Regions from separate parts of the Streptomyces sp. NBC_00667 genome, predicted to be linked through region 2. Evidence: riboswitches for the same ligand, from Rfam matches in the RefSeq annotation. Region 2 holds a riboswitch; each other region holds the start of a gene.
The links. Region 2 has a riboswitch for cyclic di-AMP ahead of OHA81_RS23730 (M23 family metallopeptidase). Riboswitches for the same ligand answer to the same signal wherever they lie in the genome.

Region 1: another riboswitch for cyclic di-AMP. It lies ahead of OHA81_RS26305 (LysM peptidoglycan-binding domain-containing M23 family metallopeptidase); the one in region 2 lies ahead of OHA81_RS23730 (M23 family metallopeptidase).
Region 3: another riboswitch for cyclic di-AMP. It lies ahead of OHA81_RS13445 (transglycosylase family protein); the one in region 2 lies ahead of OHA81_RS23730 (M23 family metallopeptidase).

What each region holds. Positions count from the first base shown of each region.
Region 1 is NZ_CP109022.1:5,746,922-5,756,354, reverse strand. It holds gene OHA81_RS26320 (ATP-binding protein) at 1-574, opposite strand, end outside; gene OHA81_RS26315 (MBL fold metallo-hydrolase) at 784-1,983, opposite strand; gene OHA81_RS26310 (SGNH/GDSL hydrolase family protein) at 2,152-2,937, opposite strand; gene OHA81_RS26305 (LysM peptidoglycan-binding domain-containing M23 family metallopeptidase) at 3,103-4,074, opposite strand; cyclic di-AMP (ydaO/yuaA leader) riboswitch at 4,077-4,253, opposite strand; gene OHA81_RS26300 (tyrosine-protein phosphatase) at 4,613-5,419, shown strand; gene OHA81_RS26295 (aspartate aminotransferase family protein) at 5,500-6,903, opposite strand; gene hpnH (adenosyl-hopene transferase HpnH) at 6,900-7,931, opposite strand; gene OHA81_RS26285 (phosphorylase family protein) at 7,937-8,584, opposite strand; gene shc (squalene--hopene cyclase) at 8,584-9,433, opposite strand, start outside.
Region 2 is NZ_CP109022.1:5,121,330-5,130,762, forward strand. It holds gene OHA81_RS23725 (M16 family metallopeptidase) at 1-1,274, shown strand, start outside; cyclic di-AMP (ydaO/yuaA leader) riboswitch at 1,474-1,632, shown strand; gene OHA81_RS23730 (M23 family metallopeptidase) at 1,645-2,442, shown strand; gene OHA81_RS23735 (GntR family transcriptional regulator) at 2,674-3,348, shown strand; gene OHA81_RS23740 (HPr family phosphocarrier protein) at 3,585-3,866, opposite strand; gene OHA81_RS23745 (bifunctional acetate--CoA ligase family protein/GNAT family N-acetyltransferase) at 4,051-6,861, shown strand; gene OHA81_RS23750 (DUF5998 family protein) at 6,914-7,507, shown strand; gene OHA81_RS23755 (alkaline phosphatase family protein) at 7,507-8,709, shown strand; gene OHA81_RS23760 (thymidine kinase) at 8,772-9,422, shown strand.
Region 3 is NZ_CP109022.1:2,884,579-2,894,011, reverse strand. It holds gene OHA81_RS13465 (nucleoside triphosphate pyrophosphohydrolase) at 1-384, shown strand, start outside; gene OHA81_RS13460 (globin domain-containing protein) at 398-1,615, opposite strand; gene OHA81_RS13455 (cytochrome P450 family protein) at 1,748-3,022, shown strand; gene OHA81_RS13450 (LysM peptidoglycan-binding domain-containing protein) at 3,137-4,207, shown strand; cyclic di-AMP (ydaO/yuaA leader) riboswitch at 4,484-4,655, shown strand; gene OHA81_RS13445 (transglycosylase family protein) at 4,659-5,387, shown strand; gene eno (phosphopyruvate hydratase) at 5,650-6,945, shown strand; gene OHA81_RS13435 (FtsB family cell division protein) at 7,068-7,556, shown strand; gene OHA81_RS13430 (DUF501 domain-containing protein) at 7,597-8,136, shown strand; gene OHA81_RS13425 (Ppx/GppA phosphatase family protein) at 8,133-9,104, shown strand.

The DNA of each region.
Region 1 (9,433 bases), 630 kb from region 2:
GGAGCCGGCGCGCCAGGTTGACGAAGACCTCGACCTTGCGGTCGCTGTCGGACGGGGCGGCGGCCTGTCCGGCCAGCCGTACGAGGACTTGGTGCGCCTGCTCACGGGCGCCGCGCAGCTCCTGCGCGAGCAGCCAGAACTCGTCCACGCCCGCGGGGTCGGTGCCCGGCGGGATCCCGCCCGGACCGCCGGGCACCGGACGGGGCGGGGCCTCGCCCCGCTCCAGCCGGTCTGCGGCCGCCCGCAGTTCCTGGCGGCCGCGGAGGCTGGAGCGGCGCAGCGCCTCGCACCGTTCGCGTACGGCCTTCGCCGCGCGCCGGCCCCCGAGCAGGGCTGCGGCGAGCGCACCGACGACGAGCAGCCCGCAGCCGGTGAGTGCCGGCCACAGCCGGGGGTCGCGGGTGCCCGCACCGCCACCGAGCTGCAGGGTGAAGATCACGGCGGCGGCGCCGCTGAGCCCGGCGGCGAGCGTGGGCAGGACGGCGGCCCGGACCAACTGGGGGCGTAACTGCCGGCCGGGGCCGGTGGCGGCGAGTCTCGACGGAGCGTGGCGGGCGGCGCGGTATCCGGACATCGGGGTCCTCGGTACGTGGGGCTTCCGGGCCCCCGGCACTGCCAAGGCCCGGTGTTGATCACCGGATACCCACGCTAGACCGCACGGTCCCACCCCGGGCCGCCAGTTGGGCAACTTCACCGGGGTCTTACCGCCTGGGAAGGAGCGCTCGTACGGCCGCCCGAATCCGCCGTCGGCGCCGTGCGGTCACCGGCGGCGGCGCGTGGCCGTTACGAGCCCACCGACTCCGGCTCCTCGTGCGGCAGCGCGGGCTTCGACCTGGCGGCGGCCGGACGGGCGGCGGGTGCCGTCACCGGGGCGGCGTTCGCGACGAAGGGGCGCCACCACGGCTCGGCAGGCGCGTCGGCGGCTCCCGGCTCGAAGGGCTGGCCGGGTACCGGCAGGGCGATCGCCGCACCGGCCGCCTCCGCCGCGGCGAAGGTGCCCTCGCCGGGCTCGTCCCACGGGTGCGGGGCCAGGTTGAAGGTGCCCCAGTGGATCGGCAGCATCGTGCCGTGCGGGGTGCCGCCCTGGAGGTCGAGGTGGGCGCGCATGCCCTCCTCGGGGGTCATGTGGATGTCGGGCCAGTACTCGGAGTACGCCCCGATCTGGATCATGGTGGCGTCGAACGGCCCGTGCGCGGCGCCGATCTCCTGGAAGCCGGGGAAGTAGCCCGTGTCACCGCTGTGGTAGATCCGGTGCGCGTCGCCCTGGACGACCCAGGACGCCCACAGGGTGAACTGCTGGTTGCGCAGGCCGCGTCCGCAGAAGTGCCGGGCGGGGGTGGCGGTGAGGGAGAGCCCGGCGACCTTGGTGCTCTCGTTCCAGTCCAGCTCGCGCAGCCGTTCCGCGGGGACGCCCCAGCGCTCCAAGTGGGCGCCGACGCCGAGCGGGACGGCGAAGACCGTGTCCGTACCGGCGAGCGCCTTGATCGTCGGGAGGTCGAGGTGGTCGTAGTGGTCGTGCGAGATCACCACGACGTCGACCTCCCCGAGCGAGGCCAGCGGTACCGGCACCGGGTGCAGCCGCTTGGGCCCGGCGAAGGGGAAGGGGGAACACCGCTCGCCCCAGACCGGGTCGAACAGCACGCGGCGGCCGTCGATCTCGGCGAGGACGCTGGAGTGCCCCATCCAGGTCAGCCGCAGTCTGCTCGCCGGCGGCTTGGCGAGCTCGGCCAGGGTCGTCGGGTACACCGGGACGGGTGCACCCGGGCTGCGCCGCAGGCGCTGCTCCTTGTGGAAGTAGATCTTGGCGAACTCCGCCATGGAACCGGAAGGCCTGGTCCGGGCCCCCACCGGGTTCTGGAAGACTCCATCGGCGAAGTTCGGCGAGCGCAGGATCCGCTCCAGCCGGGCACCGGACGGGTCCGCGCCGAAGGCTTCGGGCCGCAGGGCGCGCAGCCGGGGACGCAGGGGACGGGAGTCGGACAAGGCGCCTCCTGGGAGGATGGGGGCTGGACGGTCGTAGATGTCTACGACCATCCCAACGCACACCGGCCCCCGGGGATTCCGCTTGCGTCCCCCGGCGTGTCGCGCCCGACCCCCGCCGACCCCGCCGACCACGCCCTGCGACGCGGCAGGTCCGCCCCGCCCCGCCCCCTACAACGGCAGCAGGTCCGGCCGCTTCGCCGCGACGTGGTCCCCGGAGGACTCGCCGCGCAGCCGCCGCCCGATCCAGGGAACCAGGTGCTCGCGCGCCCACTGGATGTTGTCCCGCGTCACGTCCACCGAACCGCGCGGCCGCTCCGGCGGCCACGGCTGGTCGGGGTCGGCGGGTACGTCGAGGCCGAGCACCTGGGCGGCGCGCAGCGCGACCCGGGTGTGTCCTTCGGGTGACAGGTGCAGCCGGTCGGTGTCCCAGGCCCGCCGGTCCTGTACGGACTTGAGCGACCAGAGGTCGAGTACCGGGCAGTCGTACCGGTCGGCGATGGCGCGCACATGTGCGCTGTACGTCGCCACCTTGCCGCGCAGGTGCTTGAGGACCGGCACCCCCCGGGTGTCGAACCCGGTCGTGATCATGACCTGGCCGACGGAGCCGGTGAGGTCGGCCACGGCCGCCTCGAAGCGCTCGGCCACGTCGTCCGGGTCGGTCCCCGGACGGATGATGTCGTTGCCCCCCGCGCAGAAGGTGACCAGGTCGGGCGCGAGGGCCTTGGCCCTCGGCACCTGGTCGGCCACGATCTGGTCGAGCACCTTCCCCCGGACGGCCAGGTTCGCGTACCGGAAATCGTGTTCTTCCCGCTGATCGGCCAGGAGCACGGCGAGCCGGTCCGCCCAGCCGAGATACGAATCCCCGGGTCCCGGGTCCCCTACTCCCTCGGTGAAGCTGTCCCCGATCGCCGCGTACGAACCGATGGTCTTGAGTGTCGTCTTCGTCGCTGCCACAGCACCACATCCTTCACCCCCGCGGGCGACCTACGCCAACGTAATGAGGGTTTGACGGACCGTGATCTACGCCACGATGCACATGAGGAATAAGAAACGCGTGAGGCCGGGACCTCTTTCGGGGTTCCGGCCTCACGCGTCCGGGCGTCCCCGTCCCGCGGTGCGTCAGATGCTGACGCCCTTCGAGCGCAGGTAGGCGAGCGGGTCGATGTCCGAGCCGTAGGACGGACCGGTGCGGATCTCGAAGTGGAGGTGCGGGCCGGTCACGTTGCCGGTGGCGCCGGAGAGCCCGATCTGCTGTCCGGCGGTGACGCTCTGGCCGACCGAGACGGACAGCTGGGAGAGGTGGCCGTACTGGGAGTACTTGCCGTCGGCGTGCCGGATCACGACCTCGTTCCCGTACGCACCGCCCCAGCCCGCCGTGACCACGGTGCCGGCGCCGACCGCCTTGACGCTGGTGCCGGTGCTCGCGATGAAGTCGACACCGGTGTGGTAACCGGAGGACCACATGCTGCCCGCCTGCTTGTACGGGGTGGAGGTCCCGCCGCTGACCGGGGCGACGAATCCGGACGCCGTCACGGCGCCGGTGGAGGAGCCGGAGTCCTGCGTGGACGGGGCGTCGGGCTGCTCGGCCGCGGAACCGCTGCCGGAGCCGGCCTCGGAGGACGCATGGGCCCCGGCGGAGGACCGCTCGGAGGTGTCCGGAGCCGGGGCAGTGCCCGCGACACGGGAAGCCGGCTTGGCGGGGGTGCGGTCACCGTGCCCGCCGAGCGTCAGCCGCAGCCCCGGGTGGATGAGGGAGGGATCCGCGCCGACGGCCTCGCGGTTGTCGGCGTACAGCCGCTGCCAGCCGCCGGACACGTGGCGCTCGGCGGCGATCTTCGACAGGTAGTCGCCGGGGACGACGGTGTAGACGCCGGGGGCGGCGGCCGGAGCGGCGGCGGGCGCGGCCTGCACGGACACCGGGAGCTGCGGGGCCTGGACGGGCAGCGCGGTGTGGGCGGCTGCGGGGACGGCGTGGGCGCCGGCGGCACCCATCAGCGGCAGCGCGAGCGCTGCGCCGCCGGTACCGGCTGCGGCCAGTCCGCGGGGGATGGCACGGGACTTCGGTCGGCGGTGCTTGCCTTTTGCGGGCATGACGAATTCCTCTCCGTCGCCTGCGAGGTGAGCTGTCGGGTTCGGACTGGAGATGTCCGGTCGTACGCACAGCGGCGACGTACGACTTCACCCCGAGCCGTTCCGGCGGGAAGATCCGGAACAGCGGCTTACCTGGTTCCCCCGCTCCTGCCGCGCGCGTGAATAGTCGGGTGCGGTTCCCGGGCGGCGGCAGGATTCGGCGGTCCACCCGGATCGATCGCGAAGGTAATCCAGCGGGGCAGTGCACAACAAGCCATGAATTCCCTGACGGAATAGCAGATATGAGGAGCCGGCTGAATTCCCGTCACCCTGCGTCCATTCCGCTCCCCCAACGGCCGCGGCGACAAGGGAATTCGCGTTCCGCGATCAGGCACGCTCGGTCACCGTATGATCTGGCTCACGGCGTCCGGCGCGATCTCGCCCCCGGATATGGCAAGTTGGCCCCAACCCGCCCAATTCGGACAGCGCGACACGACCCGGCAGCCCACGGCCACCACCCCGGCCGCGACGGCCCACGACGATGCGGAGGATCCGTTCCGTGACCCAGCAGATAGCCGCCAACCCGCCCACGGGGCCCGAACTGTCCGGAGTGCGCAATTTCCGCGATGTGGGTGGCCTGCCGACCACCGACGGACGGAGGGTCAGGTCGGGACTTCTCTTCCGAAGCGGACATCTGGCACATGCCACCGAAAACGATGTGGAATTCCTGACCTCACTCGGTCTGCACACCGTTTTCGACTTCCGCAACGGTGCCGATCACGCGCTGGAAGGGCCGGACGTCGATCTGCCCGGCGTGCGGAACGTGAACATTCCCCTGACGGACCCGGCGGACGGCCGGGAGTTCTGGAAAATGGTCCGCGACGGCGATCTGGGGCAGCTCCGGGGTCTCCTGGGCGAGGGAAGGGCCGCCGCCCGGATGCAGAACTCGTACCGGACGATCATCAGGGACCGGACGGCCGAGCACAGCCGGGTCGTCCACGCGCTCGCCGAGGACAGCGTCCCGGCCCTGATGCACTGCGCGGCCGGCAAGGACCGGGCCGGTCTGTCGATAGCCGTCACCCTGCTCGCCCTCGGGGTCGAGCGCGAGGCGATCGTGGCGGACTACCTGGAGTCGAACGCCCCGCACAACCGCTATCGGGTGCGCCGCACCGACGACTCCCCCGACGCCCGCTCCCCCGAGGTGATGGAGCTGCTGGCCCCGCTCTTCGACGCCCGCGCCGAGTTCCTGACCACGGCGTTCGAGACGATCGACGCGACGTGGGGCGGGGTGGGGCCCTACCTGGCCGAGGGGCTCGGGCTCACGCCCGCGACCCTCGGCCGGCTGAGGGACCGGCTCCTCGACTGACCGGCGGCTCGACCCACCGGCTGCTCGGGCGGCCGGCCGCTCCCCTGGCCTGGACCGGCCAAGACGACCGGGGCAGGCCGTCAGCGGTTGCCGACGGCCTGCTTCACCAGCGTCCTGCCGAAGTCCCACATCAGGGCGCCCCCGCCGTGCGCCTCGTCCATGACCTCGCGGAAGGCGGTGACGAACCGGTCCACATCCGCCTCGTCCACGATCAGCGGCGGGATCAGCTTGATGACCTCCAGGTGGTCTCCGGAGACCTGCGTGAGGATCCGGTGCTTCTGGAGCAGCGGGACCACGACCATCTGCGCGAAGAGCCCCTTGCGGGCCGCCTGGAGCATCGTCCAACGGCTGCGCAGACCCAGGGAGGACGGCCGGCCGAACTCGATGCCGATCATCAGTCCGCGCCCGCGCACCTCGTGGAGCAGCTCGTACTCGTCCACCAGCGCCGCGAGCCGTCCGCGCAGCAGGTCGCCCGTCGCGCGGGCGTTGGCCACGATCCCCTCGTCCTCCATGACGGTGAGCACCGCCAGCCCGGCCGCCATCGCCTGCGCGTTGGAGCCGAAGCTGGCGGAGTGCACCAGCACCCGGTCCATGGAGGAGTAGACCTTCTTGAAGATCCAGTCCCTGCCGAGGGTCGCCCCGACCGGGACGTAGCCCCCGGAAAGGGCCTTGGCCACGCACACCAGGTCCGGTTCCAGGCCCGGCTCGTGCTGGTACGCGTAGAACTCCCCGGTTCGCCCGAGGCCGGTCTGCACCTCGTCGGCGATCAGCAGCGCCTTGTGGCGGCGCAGCAGGTCCTGTGCGGCGAGCAGGAACCCGGGCGGGGGCGCGAGGACCCCCTTGCCCTGGATGGGCTCCACGACGAAGGCGGCCACGTCGCCCGCTTTCAGCTCCCGCTCCAGCGCGGCCAGGTCGCCGAGCGGGATCCGGGTGTCGGGCAGCAGCGGGGCGAAGCCGTCGCGGAAGCCACCCTCGCCGTTGATCGAGAGGGAGCCGGCGGTCAGGCCGTGGAAAGCGTGGTCGCAGTAGAGGACCCTGGGGCGTCCGGTGGCGTACCGGGCGAACTTGAGGGCGGTCTCCACCGCTTCGGTGCCGCTGTTGCCGAAGAAGACCCGGTCCAGGTGGGGGCTGTAGGAAAGGAGCTTTTCGGCCAGCAGCCCGGGCAGGGGCTGGCAGTCGAAGCGGGTGAGGTCGGCGAGCTGGGCGTCCAGGACGTCGTGCAGCGCCCGGCGGACGACCGGGTGGTGGCGGCCGAGGCCCATCACGCCGAACCCGGCGAGCATGTCGAGGTAGTCGTTGCCCTCGGCGTCCCAGAAGTGGGCGCCTTCGGCCCGCACGTAGACCTTGTCGAAGCCGATGGTGTGCAGCATCCGGGGCAGCTGGTGGTTGAGGTGCCGGGCGTGCAGTTCGTACCGCTCGGCGCCGCGTTCGGCCAGCAGGGCGCCGAGGTCGAAGCCCTTGCCCCCTCCCGTGGCGGGCGTCATGCCGAGGTGTCCCGGTTGCCGCCGAGCGTCTCCCTGGCCGCGCGCAGGGACTCCTTGAGGGAGCCCATCGTGGCGAGGACGGCGGTCGGCTCGTAGCCGCAGTGCGCCATGCAGTTCGCGCAGCGGGGGTCCTTCCCGCGGCCGTACTTGCTCCAGTCGGTGTCGTCGACCAGTTCCCGGTACGTGGGGACGTACCCGTCGCTCATCAGGTAGCAGGGCCGCTGCCAGCCGAAGAGGGAGTAATTCGGAATGGCCCAGGCGGTGCAGGGAAAATCGGCCTTGCCCTCCAGGAAGTCGAGGAAGAGCGGGGAGTGGTTGAGCCGCCAGCGCCGCCGGTTGCCGCCGGCGAACGCCTTCTTGAACAGTTCCCTGGTCTGATCGACGCCGAGGAAATGTTCCTGGTCGGGGGCCTTTTCGTAGGCGTAGGCGGGCGAGATCATCATTTCGTCGACCTTGAGGTCGTCGTTGAGGTAGTTCAGCACCTCGATGACCGTCTGCGGTGTGTCGGTGTTGAAGAAGGTGGAGTTCGTGGTGACGCGGAAACCGAGCCTCTTGGCTTCCTTGATGGCCGCCACGGCCTCGTCGAAGACGCCTTCCTTGGCCACGGACTCGTCGTGCCGCTCGCGCAGCCCGTCGATGTGCACCGCGAAGGCGAAGTACGGGGAGGGCGTGAACTTCTCGATCTTCTTGCGCAGCAGCATCGCGTTGGTGCAGAGGAAGACGTACTTCCTGCGCGCCACCAACTGCCGGACGATCTCGTCGATCTGGGGGTGCATCAGGGGTTCGCCGCCGGCGATGGACACCATGGGCGCCCCGGATTCCAGCACGGCGCCGACGGCCTGGGCGACGGGCATGCGCTGCTTGAGCACCCCCGCCGGGTGCTGGATCTTCCCGCACCCCTCGCAGGCCAGGTTGCAGGCGTAGAGCGGCTCCAGCTCGACGATCAGCGGGAACTTCTCACGCTTGCGCAACTTCTGTTCGAGAAGATAGGTCCCGACCCTGATGGACTGTCGCAACGGCATGGCCATCTGGCTCACCTCCTGGGGAGCAGCAAAGAACGGTGCCAGTCATAAAACGCGGGCAGTACGGCACGCAATACACGGAAGGCCGATATTCCTCCGCGAACCGTGCCGATTCGGACGAGCTCATGCTCCGGAGCGTCCACGATCACCCGGACGGCCGCAACCGGACGGCTCGCGCCCCTGGTGGCGGTCCACAAGGTGGCGGCGGATTCCATGTCGACGGCGATGGCGCCGGTGGCGCGCAGCTGGGCGCGCTCCTGGCCCCGTACGACGTGGTCCGATCCGGTCAGTACGCCGGTGTGCACGGTCCGGCCGGGAACGGCCCGGGCCAGTGCCCCGGCGAGCAGGGGGACGCCGTCGCAGACGACGGTGCCCCGGGGGTCCCGGGCCTCCTCGGCGACGACGAGGTCGCCGGGGTTCATGCCGGGGGCGAGGCCGGCGCAGAAGCCGGTGGCGAGTACGGCGGCCCCGCCCATGCCGGGCGGGGCGAGGGCCCGGGTGACGGCCCGCTCGGCGGCGCGCGGTCCCATGCCGGTGCGCAGGACGGTGTACTCCTGCGGGGAGCCGCGGTCGCCGCCGCTGCGCAGGGCCAGCCGTTCGATGCGCAGGGCGCAGGCGACGAGCAGCGGTACGCAGGAGGGGTCGGCCCGGTCGCCCATCAGGCCTCCTCGGCCAGGGCCGCCGTGGCCTCGCGGACGGGACCGGCCGTGGTCACGTGGGCGGGACCCGCCGTGAACCGGCCCTCGGGGCCGAACGGTTCCCCGTACAGGTAGCGGCCGAGCGCGGTGAGCGGGAACACCTGCCGGTACAGGTGGTAGTTGATGGAGAAGTCCCAGGGGAAGCCGGTGCCGGTGAAGTACGGCTCGTCCCAGGAGCCGTCCTCGCGTTGGGTGTGTACGAGGTGCGCGATGCCGCGCTCCACGGCCTTGCCCCCGCGTTCCCCGGCCGAGAGCAGGGCCATGAGCGCCCACGCGGTCTGGGAGGGGGTGGAGGCGCCCTTCCCGGCCCAGGCGGGGTCCTTGTACGACCGCTGGTCCTCCCCCCACCCCCCGTCCTCGTTCTGTACGGACTCCAGCCAAGCCACCGCCCGCCGGATCGCGGGGTGCCCGGTGGGGAACCCCGCGGCGGTGAGGGCCGGGACCACCGAGCCGGTGCCGTACACGTAGTTGGTGCCCCAGCGGCCGAACCAGGCTCCGCTGGGCTCCTGTTCGGCCAGCAGCCAGGCGATGCCCCGCCGGGTCCGGGCGTCACCCGTCATGCCTTCGACTGCCAGCATCTCGACGACGTGGGCCGTGACGTCGGCCGAGGGAGGGTCGATGACCTCGCCGAAGTCGCAGAAGGGCAGCCGGTTGGGGAAGGGACTGGTGTTGTCGGCGTCGAAGGCACCCCAGGCACCGTTCTTCGACTGCATGCCGAGGTTCCAGGACACCCCGCGGGCGATGGCGGCCTCGACCTTCGCCGAATCGGGGTGCGCGATCCGGCGCAGGGCGAGGACCACCTCGGCGGTG
Region 2 (9,433 bases):
TGCGGTGCCACCGCCCGGGCCAGCAGGTGATCGCCGTCGAGATCAACCTCGCCGCCCCGCTGGACGCGGAGCCCGAGGGCCTGGACGGCGTGGCCACCATCATGGCCCGCGCCCTGTCGGAGGGCACCGACAAGCACTCCGCCGAGGAGTTCGCCGCCGAGCTGGAGCGCTGCGGCGCCACGCTCGACGCACACGCCGACCACCCGGGCATCCGGGTCTCCCTGGAGGTCCCGGCCTCCCGCCTGGCCAAGGCCCTCGGCCTGGTCGCCGAGGCGCTGCGCGCCCCCGCCTTCGCGGACGGCGAGGTCGACCGGCTGGTGCGCAACCGGCTCGACGAGATCCCGCACGAGCTGGCCAACCCGCAGCGCCGCGCCGCGAAGGAGCTCTCCAAGGAGCTCTTCCCGGCTGCCCTGCGGATGTCCCGGCCCCGCCAGGGCACCGAGGAGACGGTGGCCCGGATCGACTCCGCGGCCGTACGCGCCTTCTACGAGGCCCACGTGCGCCCCTCCACCGCCACCGCGGTGGTCGTCGGCGACCTGACCGGCATCGACCTCGACGCGGTCCTCGCGGACACCCTGGGCGGCTGGACCGGCGACAGCGCCGCGCCGCTGCCCGTGCCCCCGGTGACCGCCGACGACACCGGCCGCGTGGTCATCGTGGACCGGCCCGGCGCGGTCCAGACGCAGCTGCTCATCGGCCGCATCGGCCCGGACCGGCACGACCGCGTCTGGGCGGCCCAGGTGCTCGGCACGTACTGCCTGGGCGGCACCCTCACCTCCCGCCTGGACAAGGTGCTGCGCGAGGAGAAGGGGTACACCTACGGCGTGCGCGCCTTCGCCCAGGTGCTGCGTTCGACCGCCGACGGCAAGGGCGCCTCGATGCTCGCCATCAGCGGCTCGGTGGACACGCCCAACACCGGCCCGGCGCTGGACGACCTCTGGACGGTGCTGCGCACCCTCGCGGAGGGCGGCCTGACCGACGCCGAACGGGACGTCGCGGTGCAGAACCTGGTGGGGGTGGCCCCGTTGAAGTTCGAGACGGCGGCCTCGGTCGCGGGAACCCTGGCCGACCAGGTCGAGCAGGAGCTCCCGGACGACTACCAGGCGCGGTTGTACGCGCAGCTCGCCGCGACCGGCACGGTGGAGGCGACCTCGGCGGCCGTCGCCGCGTTCCCGGTGGAGCGGCTGGTCACGGTCCTGGTCGGTGACGCGGCGCAGATCGAGGAGTCCGTCCGGGCCCTCGGGATCGGTGAGGTCACCGTCGTCACCAACTGACGGGAGCACGTGCCCGATTGGTGCAGGGGACTCCGGCGGCTTGTCCGCCGGAGTCCCTTTTTGTCTGTTTGGTGGTGTGGTTGATCGAATGTGGTGTGGCGTAGGTAACAAAAAGGCGTGTCTGTTTGGAGATTGACTGATGATCCGCCTAGCGTCGGCCGTGCTGTCCGTCAGTTGTGCCCGCCGCACCCGCGGCACCGGACAGCGATCGCCGAGTCCCCGTCAGGCGCGAGCCTGGGGAGCCGGGGACCCACATGCGTCCCTGGGGTGAATCGGACCACCTCGCAAGAGGGGCCCGTAGGAGACCTTCCTGCTCCGAACCCGTCAGCTAACCCGGTAGGCGAGAGGGAAGGAAAGGATCAAACCCTTCATGGCGTTTGGCAGTCGTGCCGCCGGTAAGCACCGTGGTTCCAGTCGTCTGAGCCGCAAGACCGCCGGTTACGCCGGCATAGCCGCCCTCGCCACCACTGGCGTCGTCGGCACCCTGGCCGGTCCCGCGTTCGCCGCGGACAAGGCCGTGGCCCCCTCGATCGAGGACACCGGCCTCGGCGCCGTGGTCGTCGCCGAGGACCTCCAGAACGAGATCCACACCCAGGCCGAGTCCCAGAACCGTGCCGCCGAGGTCGCCGCCGCCAAGGCGCAGGCCGAAGCCGAGGCCAAGACCCGCGCCGCCGAGGCCAAGCGCCTCGCCGAGGCCAAGGCCAAGGCCGAGCGTGACGCCGCCGAGCGGGCGGCCCGCGAGGAGGAGCGCAAGCGCCTCAACACCTTCGTGGCCCCGGTCGACGGCTCGTACGTCAGCACGCAGTACAAGGCGGGCGGCGGCATGTGGTCCTCCGGCAGCCACACGGGCATCGACTTCCACGCCGCCTCCGGCACCACCGTCCACGCCGTGGGCGCGGGCACCGTCGTCGAGGCCGGCTGGGGTGGCGCCTACGGAAACAACGTGGTCATCAAGCACAACGACGGCACCTACACCCAGTACGGACACATGTCCTCGCTGAGCGTCTCCGTCGGCGAGCAGGTCACCCCCGGTCAGCAGATCGGCCTCTCGGGCTCCACGGGCAACTCCAGCGGCCCGCACCTGCACTTCGAGGCCCGTACCGGTGCCACGTACGGCACGGACATCGACCCGGTGGCGTACCTGCGCTCGCACGGCGTCAGCGTCTGACCGCACCGCACCGCACCGCTTCCGTCCAAGGCCCCGGCTCACCGAGCCGGGGCCTTGCGCGTATCACCGCCTCGCGCGTCCTGCGCCTCCTGCCCCGCTTCTCCGGCTGCCCGGCAAATGTTTCGTATTTCCGGCCGTTCTCGGAAATCGTCGTGTGTTGCAATAGAGTCGCAGTACGGTCGTGGCGGTAACGCCGGTAGCCGGCAGTCGGAATGAGAGCGGAGTCCGGTCTTGCGTATTCCCGCGCACGCGGTATGCACCGCAATTCGTGACGACATCGTCTCCGGGGTCTTCGAACCGGGCGGCAGGCTGACCGAGGAGGTCCTCGCCCGCCGGTACGGAGTCTCGCGCGTCCCCGTCCGCGAGGCGCTGCGCACCCTGGAGGCGGAGGGGTTCGTCACCACCCGCCGGCACGCGGGAGCCTGTGTCGCCGAGCCGACCGAGCAGGAGGCGGCGGACCTGCTGGAGCTGCGGGCGCTGCTGGAACCGCTCGCCGCGGCGAGGGCCGCCCGCAGGCGGACCGAAGGGCACCTCAAGGTGCTGCGCGGGCTGGTCCGGCTGGGCCGCGAACGGGCCAGGAACGGGCGGGGGGAGGACCTGCGCGCCCTGGGCGGCTGGTTCCACGAAACGCTCGCGCAGGCCTCGGCCAGCCCCGGGCTGATCTCCGTGCTGACCCAGACCCGGCACAAGATCGCCTGGATGTACGTGGTGCGGCCCCCGGCCCGGCCGGCCGACTCCTGGGCGGAGCACGGCGCGATCGTGGACGCGGTGGTGCGGGGCGACGCCGAGCGCGCCCGGACGCTGACCGGGCTGCACGTGGAACGTGCGGCCGGATGCTACCGGCTGCGCGATACGCGCGTGAGGACTTCGCAACCTGCCGTAAACACGGGGAGCGGCCGACATTAACAGTGGCCGTATACAAAGGTATCCGGTCATTCTCGGCACCGGCCCCGGCTGCGCGGAATGGGAATTTCCCTGCCCCGGTGGGGTGAATGCGCGAGCGGCCGGTTATTTCCCGTGGCTGAAATGCGGGCCGAAGGACGCGCGGGAATTGCGGCCGGAAAGCAGCGGAGCCGCGGCGCCCGGTGGTCCGGGGGCCGCGGCTCCACCGCGCAGGACGACCCGAAGGGCCGGGGACGGGGTCAGACCGTCTCCGGGAGCTCCTCGAGGCCCTCGGCGACGAGCTTCGCCAGGCGGTCCAGCGCGGCTTCGGCGCCCTCGGCCTCGGACGTGAGGACGATCTCCTCGCCGCCCTGGGCGCCCAGGCCCAGAACCGCCAGCATGGAAGCGGCGTTGACGGGGTCGCCGCCCGCCTTCGCGATGGTCACCGGGACGCCGGAAGCGGTCGTCGCGCGGACGAAGATCGAGGCGGGACGAGCGTGCAGGCCCTCGGCCCAGCCGACGTTGACGCGGCGCTCTGCCATGGTGATGCCCTTCAGGTTCTTTCGGTTGTCTAGACCAGTCTCTCACGACACCCGGAATGCTCGGACCGACCTTCGTCCCGTATCCACCGCCGTTCGACCTCCCCCAGCTTGCACCGGTTCGCCCTGATGTGCCTCATGCGCCGCGCACGCGCCGACAGGGGGATGCGCCCCTTAGGGTGTGCCCATGACCACCGAGTCGGACCTCTCGTACCCGGCCCACTGGGAAGCGGACGTCGTCCTGCGCGACGGCGGCACCGCCCGGATCCGGCCCATCACCACCGATGACGCGGGACGGCTGGTCAGCTTCTACGAACAGGTCTCCGACGAGTCGAAGTACTACCGCTTCTTTGCGCCGTACCCCCGGCTCTCCGACCGCGACGTGCGCCGCTTCACGCACCACGACTACGTGGACCGGGTCGGCCTCGCCGCGACCATCGGCGGAGAGTTCATCGCCACCGTCCGCTACGACCGGATCGGCCCCGACGGCCGGCCCGCGTCCGCCCCCGCAGACGAGGCCGAGGTCGCCTTCCTGGTCCAGGACGCCCACCAGGGCCGCGGGGTGGCCTCCGCGCTCCTCGAACACATCGGCGCGGTGGCCCGCGAGCGCGGCATCCGGAGGTTCGCCGCCGAAGTGCTGCCCGCCAACAGCAAGATGATCAAGGTGTTCACGGACGCCGGCTACCAGCAGAAGCGCAGCTTCGAGGACGGGTCCGTCCACCTCACCCTCGACCTCGAACCCACCGCCGAGTCGCTCGCCGTGCAGCGCGCCCGTGAACAGCGCGCCGAGGCCCGCTCCGTCCAGCGGCTGCTGGCACCCGGCTCCGTGGCGGTGATCGGCGTCAGCCGCTCCGGCGCGGGCGTCGGCGCGGCGGTCTTGCGCAACCTGCGGGACGCCGGCTTCCACGGGCACCTCTACGCGGTCAACGAGGCGACCGACACCGACCTGCTGGACGGCGTACGGGCCTACCGCTCGCTCGCCGGCATCACGGCCCCGGTCGACCTCGCGGTGATCGCCGTCCCGGCGCAGCGGGTGCCGGACGCGGTCGCGGCGTGCGGGGAGCACGGCGTACAGGGACTGGTGGTGCTCTCCGCCGGATACGGGGAGAGCGGGCCGGCGGGACAGGAGCGCCAGCGCGACCTGCTGAGGCAGGTGCGGTCCTACGGGATGCGGCTGATCGGACCGAACGCCTTCGGGGTGATCAACACCGCGCCCGACATCGAGCTCAACGCCTCGCTGGCCCCGGCACCGGCCACCGAGCGGGGCCGGATCGGCCTGTTCACCCAGTCCGGCGCGATCGGCATCGCCCTGCTGTCGGGGCTGCTGCGGCGGGGCGCGGGGCTGTCCTCGTTCGTCTCGGCGGGCAACCGCGCGGACGTCTCGGGCAACGACATCCTCCAGTACTGGTACGACGACGAAGCCACCGATGTGGCGCTGATGTACCTCGAAACCCTGGGCAACCCGCGCAAGTTCACCCGTCTCGCCCGGCGGACGGCCGCCGTCAAGCCGGTGGTCGTGGCCCGCGGCGGCCGCCACACCCCGGCCGGGCACGTCGTACCCGGGACCCGGCTGCCCGAGGCGACGGTCTCGGCGCTGCTGCGGCAGGCGGGCGTCATCCGGGTCGACACGGTCACCGAACTGGTCGACGTCGGCCTGCTGCTGGCCGGACAGCCGCTGCCGGCCGGGCCGAGGGTGGCGATCCTCGGAAACTCCGAGTCGCTGGGGGTGCTCACGTACGACGCCTGCCTGACGGAAGGGCTGCGGCCGCTGGCGCCGCTGGACCTGACGACGGCCGCCTCGCCTGAGGACTTCCGGGCGGCCCTGGCCGTGGCGCTGGCCTCGCCGGACAACGACGCGGTGGTGGTGACGGCGATCCCGTGGGTGCGGGAGCAGGAGCTGGCCGGCGATCTGGCGGGTGCGCTGCGGGAGGCGGTGGCGGCGGCTCCGGGCAAGCCGGTGGCGGTGGTCCACGTGGAACTGGGCGCACTGGCCGACGCCCTGTCCCCGGGCCGCGCCCACCCGGCGGCCCCCTCGCCCCCGACGCCGGCCGGGCCGGAACCCGCGCCGCAGGCTGCGGCGTCGTCGTCGCCGGGCGTGCCGGCGCTCGCCGCGGCGCGCGCGGGCATCCCCGCGTATCCCGCCGCCGAGCGGGCCGTCAGGGCCATCGCCGAGGCCGTACGCTACGGGCAGTGGCGGCAGGCCAACGCGGACGCCGGCCAGGTCCCCGAGTTCGAGGACATCGACGAGGCCGGAGCCGCCGCCCAGCTCGCCGCCCTCCTCGCGGGCGTCTCCCACGACGCCGTCCTCACCCTCTCCGAGGCCGACGCCCGCACCCTCCTCGCCCGCTACGGGATCCGCCTCCACGCCACCCTCCCCGCGCCGAGCGCCGACGCCGCCGCCCGGGCCGCCCGGGTGCTGGGCTACCCCGTCGCCCTCAAGACCACCGCCCCGCACCTGCGCCACCGCGCGGACCTCGGCGGCGTGCGCCTCGACCTCACCACCGAGGCCGAACTGCGCCGCAGCTACGAGGAACTCACCGAACTGCTCGGCAAGCCCCAGGAACTGCTCCCGGTCGTCCAGGCGATGGTGCCCCGCGGCGTCGACACCGTCGTGCGCTGCGTCATCGACCCCGCCGCCGGAGCCGTCCTCTCCTTCGGGCTCGCCGGCGTCGCCTCCGAACTGCTCGGCGACACCTCCCACCGGCTCGTCCCGGCCACCGACCGTGACGTCGCCGGCCTGATCCGCTCCCTGCGCGCCGCGCCCCTCCTCTTCGGCTGGCGCGGAAGCGACCCCGTCGACACCCCGGCCCTCGAAGAGCTCCTGCTGCGGGTGTCCCGGCTGGTCGACGACCACCCGGAGGTGGCCGGCGTGTCCCTGGAGCCGGTCGTGGTGGCCACCGAGGGGCTCTCGGTGCTGAGCGCCACCGTCCGCGTGGCCCGTCCCCCCGCCCGCACCGACCTGGGACCGCGCACGCTGCCCAGCTACCCCGGCTACTAGGACGGGTCCCGGCGCGGTCCAGGTCCCCCGGACGGGCCTTAGGATGGACCTCATGGCGAAATCCGGTACGACGACCCAGGGGCTGCGCGCGGCGATCGAGCGCAGCGGCTACTACCCGGCCCTCGTGGCCGAGGCCGTGGAGGCCGCGGTGGGCGGCGAGCCGATCTCGTCGTACCTGGTGCACCAGGAGACGACCTTCGACTCCAACGAGGTGCGCCGCCACGTCACGGTCCTCGTGCTCACCCACAACCGCTTCATCGTCAGCCACACCGACGAGCAGGCGGCCGATGCCGGCTCCCCGTCCCCGTACGCGACCACCTCCACCGAATCGGTCAAGCTCGGCAGCATCTCCTCGGTGGTGCTCAGCCGCGTCGTCGCGAACCCGGAGTCCTACACCCCCGGCACCCTGCCCCGTGAGGTCGTGCTGACCATCGGCTGGGGCGCCGTCTCGCGCATCGACCTGGAGCCCGCCGCCTGCGGCGACCCGAACTGCGACTCCGACCACGGATACACCGGCAACTCCACCGCCGACGACCTCAGCCTGCGGGTCAGCGAGGCGGGTGACGGCCCGGAGACGGTCCGCCAGACCCTCGTCTTCGCCCAGGCGCTGTCCGAGGCGACCGCGGCCACGGCCGCCGCCCGCTGATGTCCTACTCCGCACCGCCGAACTGGGACGAGCCGGAGCTGCTGGACGTCGCCGGTGCCCCCGTACCGCAGTACGGCACCGGCTCCCTCGCCGACCTCCTGCCGACCCTCGCGGCCGGCCAGGGCGTCCCCGGCCTCACCGCCGGGATCGCCGAGCTGACCCCGGCCGACCGCAACTGCGTCTTCCTGGTCGACGGCATGGGCTGGGAGCAGATCAAGGCCCACCCGCAGGAGGCCCCGTACCTGGCCTCCCTCCTCGCCGGCTCGCGCGGCGGCACCGGCCTTCCGATCACCGCCGGGTTCCCGGCGACCACCGCCACCTCGCTGGCCTCCGTCGGCACCGGACTGCCCCCCGCCCGGCACGGCCTGCCCGGCTACGCCGTGCGCAACCCCGCCTCCGGCGAGCTGATGAACCAGCTCCGCTGGCAGCCGTGGACCCAGCCGAAGGCCTGGCAGCCTTACCCCACCGTCTTCCAGCTCGCGGACGCGGCGGGGGTGTACACCGCGCAGGTGTCCGCGCCCGCGTTCCAGTCCACCCCGCTCACGAAGATCGCCCTCAGCGGCGGCACCTTCCACGGCCGGATGACGGGCGAGGAGCGGATGGACCTCGCGGCGATCCAGCTCGCCGCCGGCGAGCGCTCGCTCGTGTACACGTACTACAGCGAACTCGACGGCGCGGGCCACCGGCACGGCGTGGACTCCGACGCCTGGCGCGGCCAACTCATGTACGTGGACCGGCTCGTGCAGCGGCTGGTCGAGCAGCTTCCGCCGCGCACTGCGCTGTACGTGACCTCCGACCACGGCATGGTGGACGTCCCCTTCGACGAGGAGTCCCGGGTCGACTTCGACGACGACTGGGAGCTGGGCGCCGGCGTGGCCCTCCTCGGCGGCGAGGGCAGGGCGCGCCACGTGTACGCCGTACCGGGCGCGGAGGCCGACGTGCTGACCGTCTGGCGCGAGGTGCTCGGCGACCGCTTCTGGGTCGCGAGCCGCGAAGAGGCCCTGGAGCTGGGCTGGTTCGGGCCTGCGGGGGAGTGCGACGAGCGCGTGCTCGGCCGGATCGGCGACGTGATCGCCGCCGCCCACGCCGATGTCGCGATCACCGCGAGCCGCAACGAGCCGAACGAGTCGGCGCTCGTCGGCATGCACGGCTCGATGACGGCGGCCGAGCAGCTGGTCCCCCTCCTCGAAGTCCGCACCTGACCCCGCCCCGCCCCCGCCCCCCCGCCCAGATCAGACCACGACCCGAAAGGTCCGTACTTCCCATGCCCGAGCTGGTGTTCTTCTCCGGAACGATGGACTGCGGAAAGAGCACCCTGGCTCTGCAAATCACCCACAACCGCTCGGCGCGCGGTCTGGTGGGCGTGATCTTCACGCGTGACGACCGGGCGGGCCAGGGCAAGCTCTCCTCGCGTCTCGGGCTCGTCACCGAGGCGGTCGAGGCGGGGGAGGGCATGCACCTGTACGCGTACCTCGTGGACCAGCTCTCCAAGGGCGGCAAGGCCGACTACGTGATCGTGGACGAGGCCCAGTTCCTGGCCCCCGCCCAGATCGACCAGCTGGCCCGTATCGTCGACGACCTCGACATGGACGTCTTCGCGTTCGGCATCACCACGGATTTCCGCACCAAGCTCTTCCCCGGCTCGCAGCGCCTGATCGAGCTCGCCGACCGGATAGAACAGCTCCAGGTCGAGGCACTGTGCTGGTGCGGGGCCCGTGCCACCCACAACGCCCGTACGGTGGGCGGCGAGATGGTGGTCGAGGGCGCCCAGGTCGTCGTCGGGGACGTGAACCGCCCAGCGGAGGAGATCGGCTACGAGGTCCTGTGCCGCCGTCACCACCGCCGCCGCATGACCTCCTCCGCGGCCCACGCGGGCGCCCTCTCCCCGGACGTCCTCCCGGTCAACTCCGCCTGAAATGACGGCTC
Region 3 (9,433 bases), 2.2 Mb from region 2:
TCCATCGACGACGTGGCCGGGAACCTGGTCGAGAAGCTGATCCGGCGCCACCCGCACGTCTTCGGCGACGAGGCCGCCGAGACCCCCGAGGACGTCAGCGCGCACTGGCAGCGCACCAAGGCGGTGGAGAAGCAGCGGGAGTCGGTCACCGACGGAGTTCCCCTGGGCCAGCCCGGTCTCGCGCTCGCCGCCAAGCTGGCGGGCCGCGCCAGGGCTGCCGCCCTGGCGGTGGAGCTGCCCCGGGGCGAAGGCGTCGGCTACGAACTGCTGGAACTGGCGGCGCGCGCCGAGGCGGAGGGCATCGACCCCGAGACGGCGCTGCGCGCGGCGGCCCGCGCCTACCGGGCGGCGATCCGCGCGGCGGAGGGCGTCGCCGCGGAGTAGCGCCGCAGTGCGGTCAGGGCCGGCGGGGCGCGCGGGCCGCGGGGTTGTGCCAGTGCGGTGACGGCCGGCTCAGGAACCATTCGCCGAAGCCGAGGGGACGCCCGTCCGGGCCGTGGCCGCCACCGGCACCCGGGACGGGCACGGTGTCGTGGAAGACGTGCATGGGGTGTGCGCCGAGTCCCTCCAGGAGGCGGGCGGTCTCCTGGATGAACTGTGCCGGCCCGCTGAGGTAGACGTCCTGCTCCCACCACGGCCCGCAGTGCCCGAGCGCGGCCGCCAGCCGGGCGGTGGCCCCGTTGCGGTGCTGCCCGGGCGCCGGGGTGACGCAGGTGACGGTGAGCCACCCGAAGGCGGCGGCGTACGCGTCGATGAACGCTTGGTCGTAGAGGTGGGCGGCGTCCCGCGCGAGGACGAAGAGCCGTACGCCCTGATCGGGCGGATGCTGCGCGAGCTCCTCCAGCAGGGCCCGGACCGGGGCCCAGCCGGTGCCGGCGGCGATGAACGTGACGGGGCGGCCCTCGCGGCGCAGGGTCAGCCCGCCGCCGGGCGCGCCCAGCCGCAGCACCTCGCCCGGGTCGGTGCCGCCGACCAGGACGGTGCTGAGCCGGCCGCCCTCGATCCGGCTGACGTGCAGGTCCACCGTCCCGTCGGGGCGGGGCGCGTTGCCCAGGGAGTACGTGCGCCAGGCGGCCGGGGCCCGGTCGCTGCTCACGCTCACGTACTGGCCGGGCCGGTAACCGAGCGGGGCGTGCGGGCGCAGGGTAAGGACGGCGAGGTCGCGCCCGTACCGCAGGCGGCGCACGACCTCCGCGTCCCACCAGGGCGGGTCCTCGCTCTGCTCGGCCGCGGCGGTCATCACCCCGGCGATCACCCGGTACGCCTCGGCCCAGGCCCGCGCCACGGCCGGGGTCCACGCCTCGCCGGCGGCCTCCGCGAGCGCGGCCAGCAGGCTGGTGCCGACGGCCGCGTACTGCTCGGGACCGGCCATGAACTTGCGGTGGTCACGGCCGAGGTCGCGGAGATAGGGGAGGAGCGACTCGCTGTCCAGATGGGCGATGACATGCGTGAGGGCGGCGAACAGCCGGTCCCGCTGCCGCTCCATCTCCTCGGCGGAGGCGGGAAAGAGCCCGCGGAGCTCGGGGTGGTGCCAAAAGAGGTGGGAGTAGAAGAACCGGGTCGCGTGCTCGGCGCGTCTCTCCACCACCGCGAAGCTGCTCTTCAAGATCCTCACGTCCACAGGACCGAAGTAGGAACGGCGGAGGCGGGCCGGGTCAAGGGACGGCGTATATACGGCCAGCCCCGACGAACCGGCCATGAACCGGGCATAGCGGATGCGGGCCGGCGGCCGGGATACGGTCGACGGGTGCACGAGCCGACTCCCGCAGCCCCCGAAGACCCCGCCTCCCCCCAGGGCCCCACCCTGTTCGACTGGGAGTTCGCCACCGACCCGTATCCGGCGTACGCCTGGCTGCGCGAGCACGCGCCCGTGCACCGGACCAAGCTGCCCAGCGGGGTCGAGGCCTGGCTGGTGACGCGCTACGCGGATGCCCGTCAGGCCCTCGCCGACCAGCGGCTCAGCAAGAACCCGGCGCACCACGCGGAGCCGGCGCACGCCAAGGGCAAGACCGGGATCCCGGGTGAGCGCAAGGCGGAGCTGATGACGCACCTGCTGAACATCGACCCGCCGGACCACACCCGGCTGCGGCGGCTGGTGTCGAAGGCCTTCACCCCGCGCAGGGTCGCCGAGTTCACCCCGCGGGTACAGGAGCTGACCGACCACCTCATCGAGCAGTTCGAGAGCAGGGGTGAGGCGGACCTCATCCACGAGTTCGCCTTCCCGCTCCCCATCTACGCCATCTGCGAGATGCTCGGCGTCCCGCGCGAGGACCAGGACGACTTCCGGGACTGGGCCGGGATGATGATCCGGCACGGCGGCGGGCCGCGCGGCGGTGTGGCCCGCTCGGTCAAGCAGATGCGGACGTACCTCGGCGAACTCATCCACCGCAAAAGGGATGATCTGGGCGACGACCTCATCTCGGACCTGATCCGCGCCAGCGATCACGGTGACCACCTGACGGAGGCGGAGGCCACGGCGATGGCTTTCATCCTGTTGTTCGCCGGTTTCGAGACGACTGTGAATTTGATCGGCAATGGGCTGCATGCCCTTTTCATGAACCCCGGTCAGCGCGAGCGCCTGCAGACCTCGCTCGCCGCCGGCGAGAGCGCCCTGCTGGCCACGGGTGTCGAGGAACTCCTGCGCTACGACGGCCCGGTGGAGCTGGCGACCTGGCGCTTCGCCACCGAGCCGTTCCTCCTCGGCGGTCGGCACATCGCCGCCGGCGACCCGGTCCTGGTGGTCCTCGCGGCCGCCGACCGCGACCCCGAGCGGTTCGCGGATCCGGACACCCTGGACCTGTCCCGCAGTGACAATCAGCACCTCGGGTACGGCCACGGGATCCACTACTGCCTCGGCGCCCCGCTCGCCCGGCTCGAAGGGCAGACCGCCCTCGCGAGTTTGCTGATGCGTCTGCCAGATCTGGAACTGGCTGTTCCGCCTGCGGACCTGCGCTGGCGCGGTGGACTGATCATGCGTGGCCTGCGCACCCTTCCGGTCCGCTTCACACCCCGAAACAAGTGAGGGCGCCACCGGGCGCCGCCTGACCCGAAGTCAGTTACCGGCCGAACTTGTGACATGCGTTCGAAGGCGGCTAGGTTCTGCCGTTACCCCGCCGTTATGCGAAAGGTGCACTACATGCGTTCCGGGAACGGCCGCCACAGACGCCCCCGCCAGGTACCCGCCCTGGTCGTAACCGCCGGAGTCACGGGCTCCGCGCTGGCACTGCCGCTGCTCGCGGCCACCAACGCCTCGGCAGCGGACACCTCCACGTGGGACAGCGTCGCCGAGTGTGAGAGCGGCGGTACCTGGAGCGCCAACTCCGGCAGCGGGGCCTACGGCGGGCTCCAGTTCACCCAGGAGCAGTGGAACAACGCCGGCGGGCTCGAATTCGCGAAGCGCCCCGACCTCGCCAGCCGGTCCCAGCAGATAGCCGTCGGCGAGCGGGTGCTCGCCTCGCAGGGCCCCCAGGCGTGGCCGCTGTGCGCGGCGTCGTCCGGTCTCGTCAAGGACGGCCCCGCCGCCGACGTGGACCCGGGCGCCCTCGGCTCCCCGCGGCAGGTCGCCCCCAGCCCCTCGCGTCCCGAGGCCGCGGTGCCGGGCACCGGCTCGGCCGACCCCGCCACCGACTTCGGTGCGCCCACCCCGGCCGCCCCTGCCCCGGCAGCTCCGGGCCCGTCCGCCACGGCGCCGTTCACGCTGCCCATCGCGCCGCTCGCGCCCAACAGCGGACTGCCCGTCATGCCCGACCCGGACCCCGCGACGCCGACGCCGACGCTGCCGGGCGACCCGAACGCCACCGCGCCGGTGACGCCCGCTCTCCCGGGCACCCCGGCCACGCCGGGCACTCCGTCCACCCCGGCCACCCCGGGGGCCCCCGCCACGCCGTCCCCGTCCGCGACGCCCTCCACGCCCGCCGCCCCGGCGGCCGGGACCCCGTCCGCCACGCCGAACGCGCCCGCGGCCGACTCCGTGACGACGGGCGGCGGCAAGCACCGCGGCCCGGCCGCGGTCGAGACGCCCGCAGCGCCTGACGCCGCGTCGGAGCCCACGTACACGGTGAAGGCGGGCGACAGCCTGGCCGCCATCGCGGACGCCCAGGGGCTCAAGGGGGGCTGGAACGCGCTCTACGAGGCCAACGAGCAGGTCATCGGCAACGACGCCGACCTCATCAAGCCCGGTCAGAATCTGGATCTAACCAAGAAATAACGGGCACTTCGGGCGGCCGTAAAGACCTGAATGCCCGTTATCCGCAAGTGAGACATGCGTCTCTTCCGGTCAACTGGCGTGTCTCGTACCGAAGCTCCCGCAAACCCCGCCCTCACCTGCGAAAACGCCCCTAAGCGGAACGCAAGCAGGTCGATTTCTCCCCGATGTCCCTCGTTGAACATCGGGGAGAGACCTGTCTACCTTCTGAATCGCTCGCCACCGCGAGCCTCTTCGACCGCATCGCCGAATCCTGCCGGCGGACGGAGAGAACAGTCGTCGCGTAAAGCGCCGAAGGCAGGAGCGGGGGAACCAAGGTAGGCGCCGGGAACGGCCGTTGAGAGACGGTCATGGAACCGGCTAGGGGTTAAGCCGCGCGCTGGTCGCGCGGCCGGGCAACTCACTCGCCCGAACCCGACAGCTCACCTCGCAGGCGTCGGTGAGGAGAAACTCCATGCTGCTTTCCGGCAAGGGCAAGCACCGCCGCGCCACGGCCATTGAGCGGACCACCCGCATCGTCACGCTCGCCGGCGTCGCCGGTGTCGCCGTCGCCGCGCCGCTCATGGCAGCCGGCTCCGCGAGCGCCGCGACCGCCTCCGAGTGGGACCGCGTCGCGGCCTGCGAGTCCGGCGGCAACTGGGCCATCAACACCGGCAACGGTTACTACGGCGGCCTGCAGTTCTCGTCCTCCACCTGGGCCGCCTACGGCGGCAAGGCGTACGCCGCGCAGGCCAACCAGGCCTCGAAGTCCCAGCAGATAGCCATCGCCGAGAAGGTCCTCAAGGGCCAGGGCAAGGGCGCGTGGCCGTCCTGCGGCGTGGGCCTGTCGAACTCCTCGTACAGCGGCGGCGGCGCGGCCGAGGCCCCCAAGCCGAAGCCGAAGACCGAGACCAAGGCCGCCCCGGCGCCGAAGAAGGAGACCAAGCGGCCCGAGGCCCCGGTCACCCGCTCCGAGCGCTCCGAGGCCGCCCCGGCTCCGAAGGCCGCCCCGAAGGCCGCCCCGAAGACCGAGGCCCCGAAGACGGGCAACGGCTCGTACGAGGTCAAGGAGGGCGACACCCTGGGCACCATCGCCGAGGTGAACGGCGTCAAGGGTGGCTGGGAGAAGCTGTTCGAGCTGAACAAGGACATCGTGTCCGACGCCGACCTGATCTTCCCGGGCCAGAAGCTGAAGCTCAGCTGAACCATCGGGTAACACCGAATCCGACCACCGCCCGGCGCGTACCCCCCACGCGCCGGGCGGTGGCGCGTGCGCGTACGGGTGCGCCCGGAACCGGGGCCGAAGGGTGGTCCCTTTGTCCCGGAAAACGGGTGTCCGGCCGGTTTTTCGTCCCAGGGGCCGGGCGGTCGGCCGGTCCAGTGCCCGGAGCCGGTTAGGCTCTAGTCGGCAGGGCCGTCCCACGGTCCCCCGCCACCGCACACCCAGCGTCACATCCCAGAAGGAGATGCTCGTGCCGTCCATCGACGTCGTCGTAGCCCGGGAAATCCTGGACTCCCGAGGCAACCCCACGGTCGAGGTCGAGGTGGGCCTCGACGATGGCAGCACCGGCCGTGCTGCAGTCCCGTCCGGCGCCTCCACCGGTGCATTCGAGGCCATCGAGCTCCGTGACGGTGACCCCAACCGTTACATGGGCAAGGGTGTCGAGAAGGCCGTCCTCGCCGTCATCGAGCAGATCGGCCCGGAGCTCGTCGGCTACGACGCCACCGAGCAGCGGCTGATCGACCAGGCCATGTTCGACCTGGACGCCACCGACAACAAGGGCTCCCTCGGCGCCAACGCCATCCTCGGCGTCTCCCTCGCCGTCGCGCACGCCGCGTCCGAGGCCTCGGACCTGCCGCTCTTCCGCTACCTCGGCGGCCCGAACGCGCACCTGCTGCCCGTCCCGATGATGAACATCCTCAACGGTGGGTCGCACGCCGACTCCAACGTCGACATCCAGGAGTTCATGATCGCCCCGATCGGCGCGGAGTCCTTCTCCGAGGCGCTGCGCTGGGGCGCGGAGGTCTACCACACCCTCAAGAAGGTCCTGCACACCAAGGGCCTCTCCACCGGCCTCGGCGACGAGGGCGGCTTCGCCCCGAACCTGGAGTCCAACCGCGCCGCGCTCGACCTCATCGTCGAGGCCATCAAGCAGGCCGGCTACACCCCGGGCAAGGACATCGCGCTCGCGCTCGACGTCGCCGCGTCCGAGTTCTACAAGGACGGCAAGTACGAGTTCGAGGGCCAGTCCCGCTCGGCCGCCGAGATGACCGAGTACTACGCCGAGCTCGTCGAGGCGTACCCGCTCGTCTCCATCGAGGACCCGCTGTTCGAGGACGACTGGGCCGGCTGGAAGACCGTCACCGACCGCCTGGGCTCCAAGGTCCAGATCGTCGGCGACGACCTCTTCGTCACCAACCCGGAGCGTCTGGCCCGCGGCATCGAGGAGGGCTCCGCGAACGCCCTGCTCGTCAAGGTCAACCAGATCGGTTCGCTGACCGAGACGCTGGACGCGGTCGAGATGGCGCAGCGCAACGGCTTCAAGTGCATGATGTCGCACCGCTCCGGCGAGACCGAGGACGTCACCATCGCCGACCTCGCCGTCGCCGTGAACTGCGGCCAGATCAAGACCGGCGCCCCGGCCCGCTCGGACCGCGTCGCCAAGTACAACCAGCTGCTGCGCATCGAGGAGATCCTCGACGACGCCGCCGTGTACGCGGGCCGCTCGGCGTTCCCGCGGTTCCGCTCCGCGGACCAGTAGGCACGGCAGACAGGTGTGAGGGCGAGGGGTAATTACCCTCTTGCCTCCGTACGTCCCCGCACTCGGTCCCGTACCGTGTGCGGGGACGTATTGCGTAGTGCGGGCGCAGGGGAGGCGGGGCCATGGCCGGGAACCGGGATCGGTTCTCCACCTTCTCGACCGCGACGAGGCTCAAGCAGCTCGGTGAGCGGACCGCCGCCCACGTCTACCGCTCGCAGTCGCGCCGCCAGGTCCGCCGCAGCCGGCTCACCGGCCGGGCGGCGCTGCTGGTGCTCGTCCTCTGTACGCTGGTCGTCGCCCTCGCGTACCCGATGCGCCAGTACGTGTCCCAGCGCTCGGAGATCGCGGACCAGCAGCGGGCCGCCGACGGCGCGCGCAAGCGCCTCGAACAGCTGCGCGACGAGAAGGCCCGCTGGCAGGACCCGGCCTACGCCGAGCAGCAGGCGCGCAAGCACCTGCACTTCCTGCGGCCGGGCGAGATCGGCTACATCATGAACGACCCCGGGGCCGAGGCCGCCGAACACCGCCGCACCGGGCAGGCCGGCTCCGACCGGCCCTGGTACTCGAACGTCTGGGACGGCGTCGACAAGGCCGACCGGCCCGGCGACTGACCCAGACCACCCATACGAAACGAAGAGACGCACTCCAGGCATGCAGACGCCCCCGCCCCAGACCGACCGCACCGAGCCGACCGCCGCGGACATCGAGGCGTTCGAGCAGCAGCTCGGCCGCCCGCCGCGCGGCCTGCGCGCCATCGCCCACCGCTGCCCCTGCGGGCAGCCGGACGTCGTGGAGACCGCGCCCCGGCTCCCCGACGGCACCCCCTTCCCGACGCTGTACTACCTGACCTGCCCGCGCGCCGCCGGTGCGATCGGCACGCTGGAGGCCAACGGCGTGATGCGGGAGATGCAGGCCCGGCTCGCCGAGGACCCCGAGCTGGCCGCCGCCTACCGGGCCGCGCACGAGGACTACATCACCCGCCGCGACGCCATCGAGGTGCTCCAGGGCTTCCCGAGCGCCGGTGGCATGCCGGACCGGGTGAAGTGCCTGCACGTCCTGGTCGGCCACTCGCTGGCGGCCGGGCCCGGGGTGAACCCGTTCGGCGACGAGGCGCTGGCGATGCTGCCCGAGTGGTGGGCCAAGGGGCCGTGCGTCACGCCGTGCACGGGGGAGAAGGAGTCGTCGCAGTGACCCGGGTGGCAGGCATCGACTGCGGTACGAACTCCATCCGCCTGCTGGTCGCCGACTGCGACCCGGCGACGGGTGAGCTCGTGGAGCTGGACCGCCGGATGACCATCGTCCGGCTCGGCCAGGGCGTGGACGAGACGGGCCGGCTGGCCCCGGAGGCGCTGGAGCGCACGTTCGCGGCCTGCCGCGAGTACGCGGCGGTCATCGGGGAACTGGGCGCCGAGCGGGTGCGTTTCGTGGCCACGTCGGCCTCGCGGGACGCCGAGAACCGCGAGGAGTTCGTCCGGGGGGTGCTGGACATCCTGGGCGTGGAGCCCGAGGTGATCACCGGCGACCAGGAGGCGGAGTTCTCCTTCACCGGCGCCACCGCGGAGCTGACGGGCCGCACCGACCTGGAGCGGCCGTTCCTGGTCGTGGACATCGGCGGAGGCTCCACCGAGTTCGTGGTCGGCTCGGAGCACGTCGAGGCGGCCCGCTCCGTGGACGTGGGCTGCGTCCGGATGACCGAACGGCACCTGGTGGTGGACGGCGTCGTCAGCGACCCGCCGACCGGGGCGCAGGTCGCCGCCATACGGGCCGACGTCGAAGCGGCACTCGACCTGGCCTCGCAGACCGTGCCGCTGGGCCGGGCCCGCACCCTGGTGGGCCTCGCCGGTTCGGTGACCACCGTCGCCGCGATCGCGCTGGGCCTGCCCGAGTACGACTCCTCGGCGATCCACCACGCCCGGATCCCGTACGAGAAGGTCCGCGAGGTCACCGAACGGATGCTGACCTCCACGCACGCCGAACGGGAGGCCCTCGCGGTGATCCACCCGGGCCGCGTCGACGTCATCGGCGCGGGTGCCCTCGTCCTCCTCGCGATCATGGACCGCGTCGGCGCCTCGGAGGTCGTCGTCTCGGAACACGACATCCTCGACGGCATCGCCTTCGCCGCCGCGGGCGCGGGGGAGACGGCGAAGCGCCCTTCCTGACCCGTCGGCGCGTGCGGCTGCGGCGGTCCGTGACCTGAGTCGGCCTGGTCCGGGGGTGGTTCGGGCCTGGAGCGGGTGTCGATCCGACCTTGTGGCGGCCTGTTCGGGAGCCGGAAGAGCCTTCGAATGCACGAGCTTCGTGAAGTTCTTCACAAGGAAAAGAGGTCCGCAGGGTGACGCGGAGGGTCCCAAGGGGCGCTCGCGGGCCCTGCGGGCCCTTTTTGTGCGCGCGTTCGTGCGATTGCCGGAGGCCGGGCGTGCGGGTCGGTAGGTATCCACGAACCCGGTGGTCTACTCCGTTTTCGGCCTTACAGGCCAGTTCAGGACGG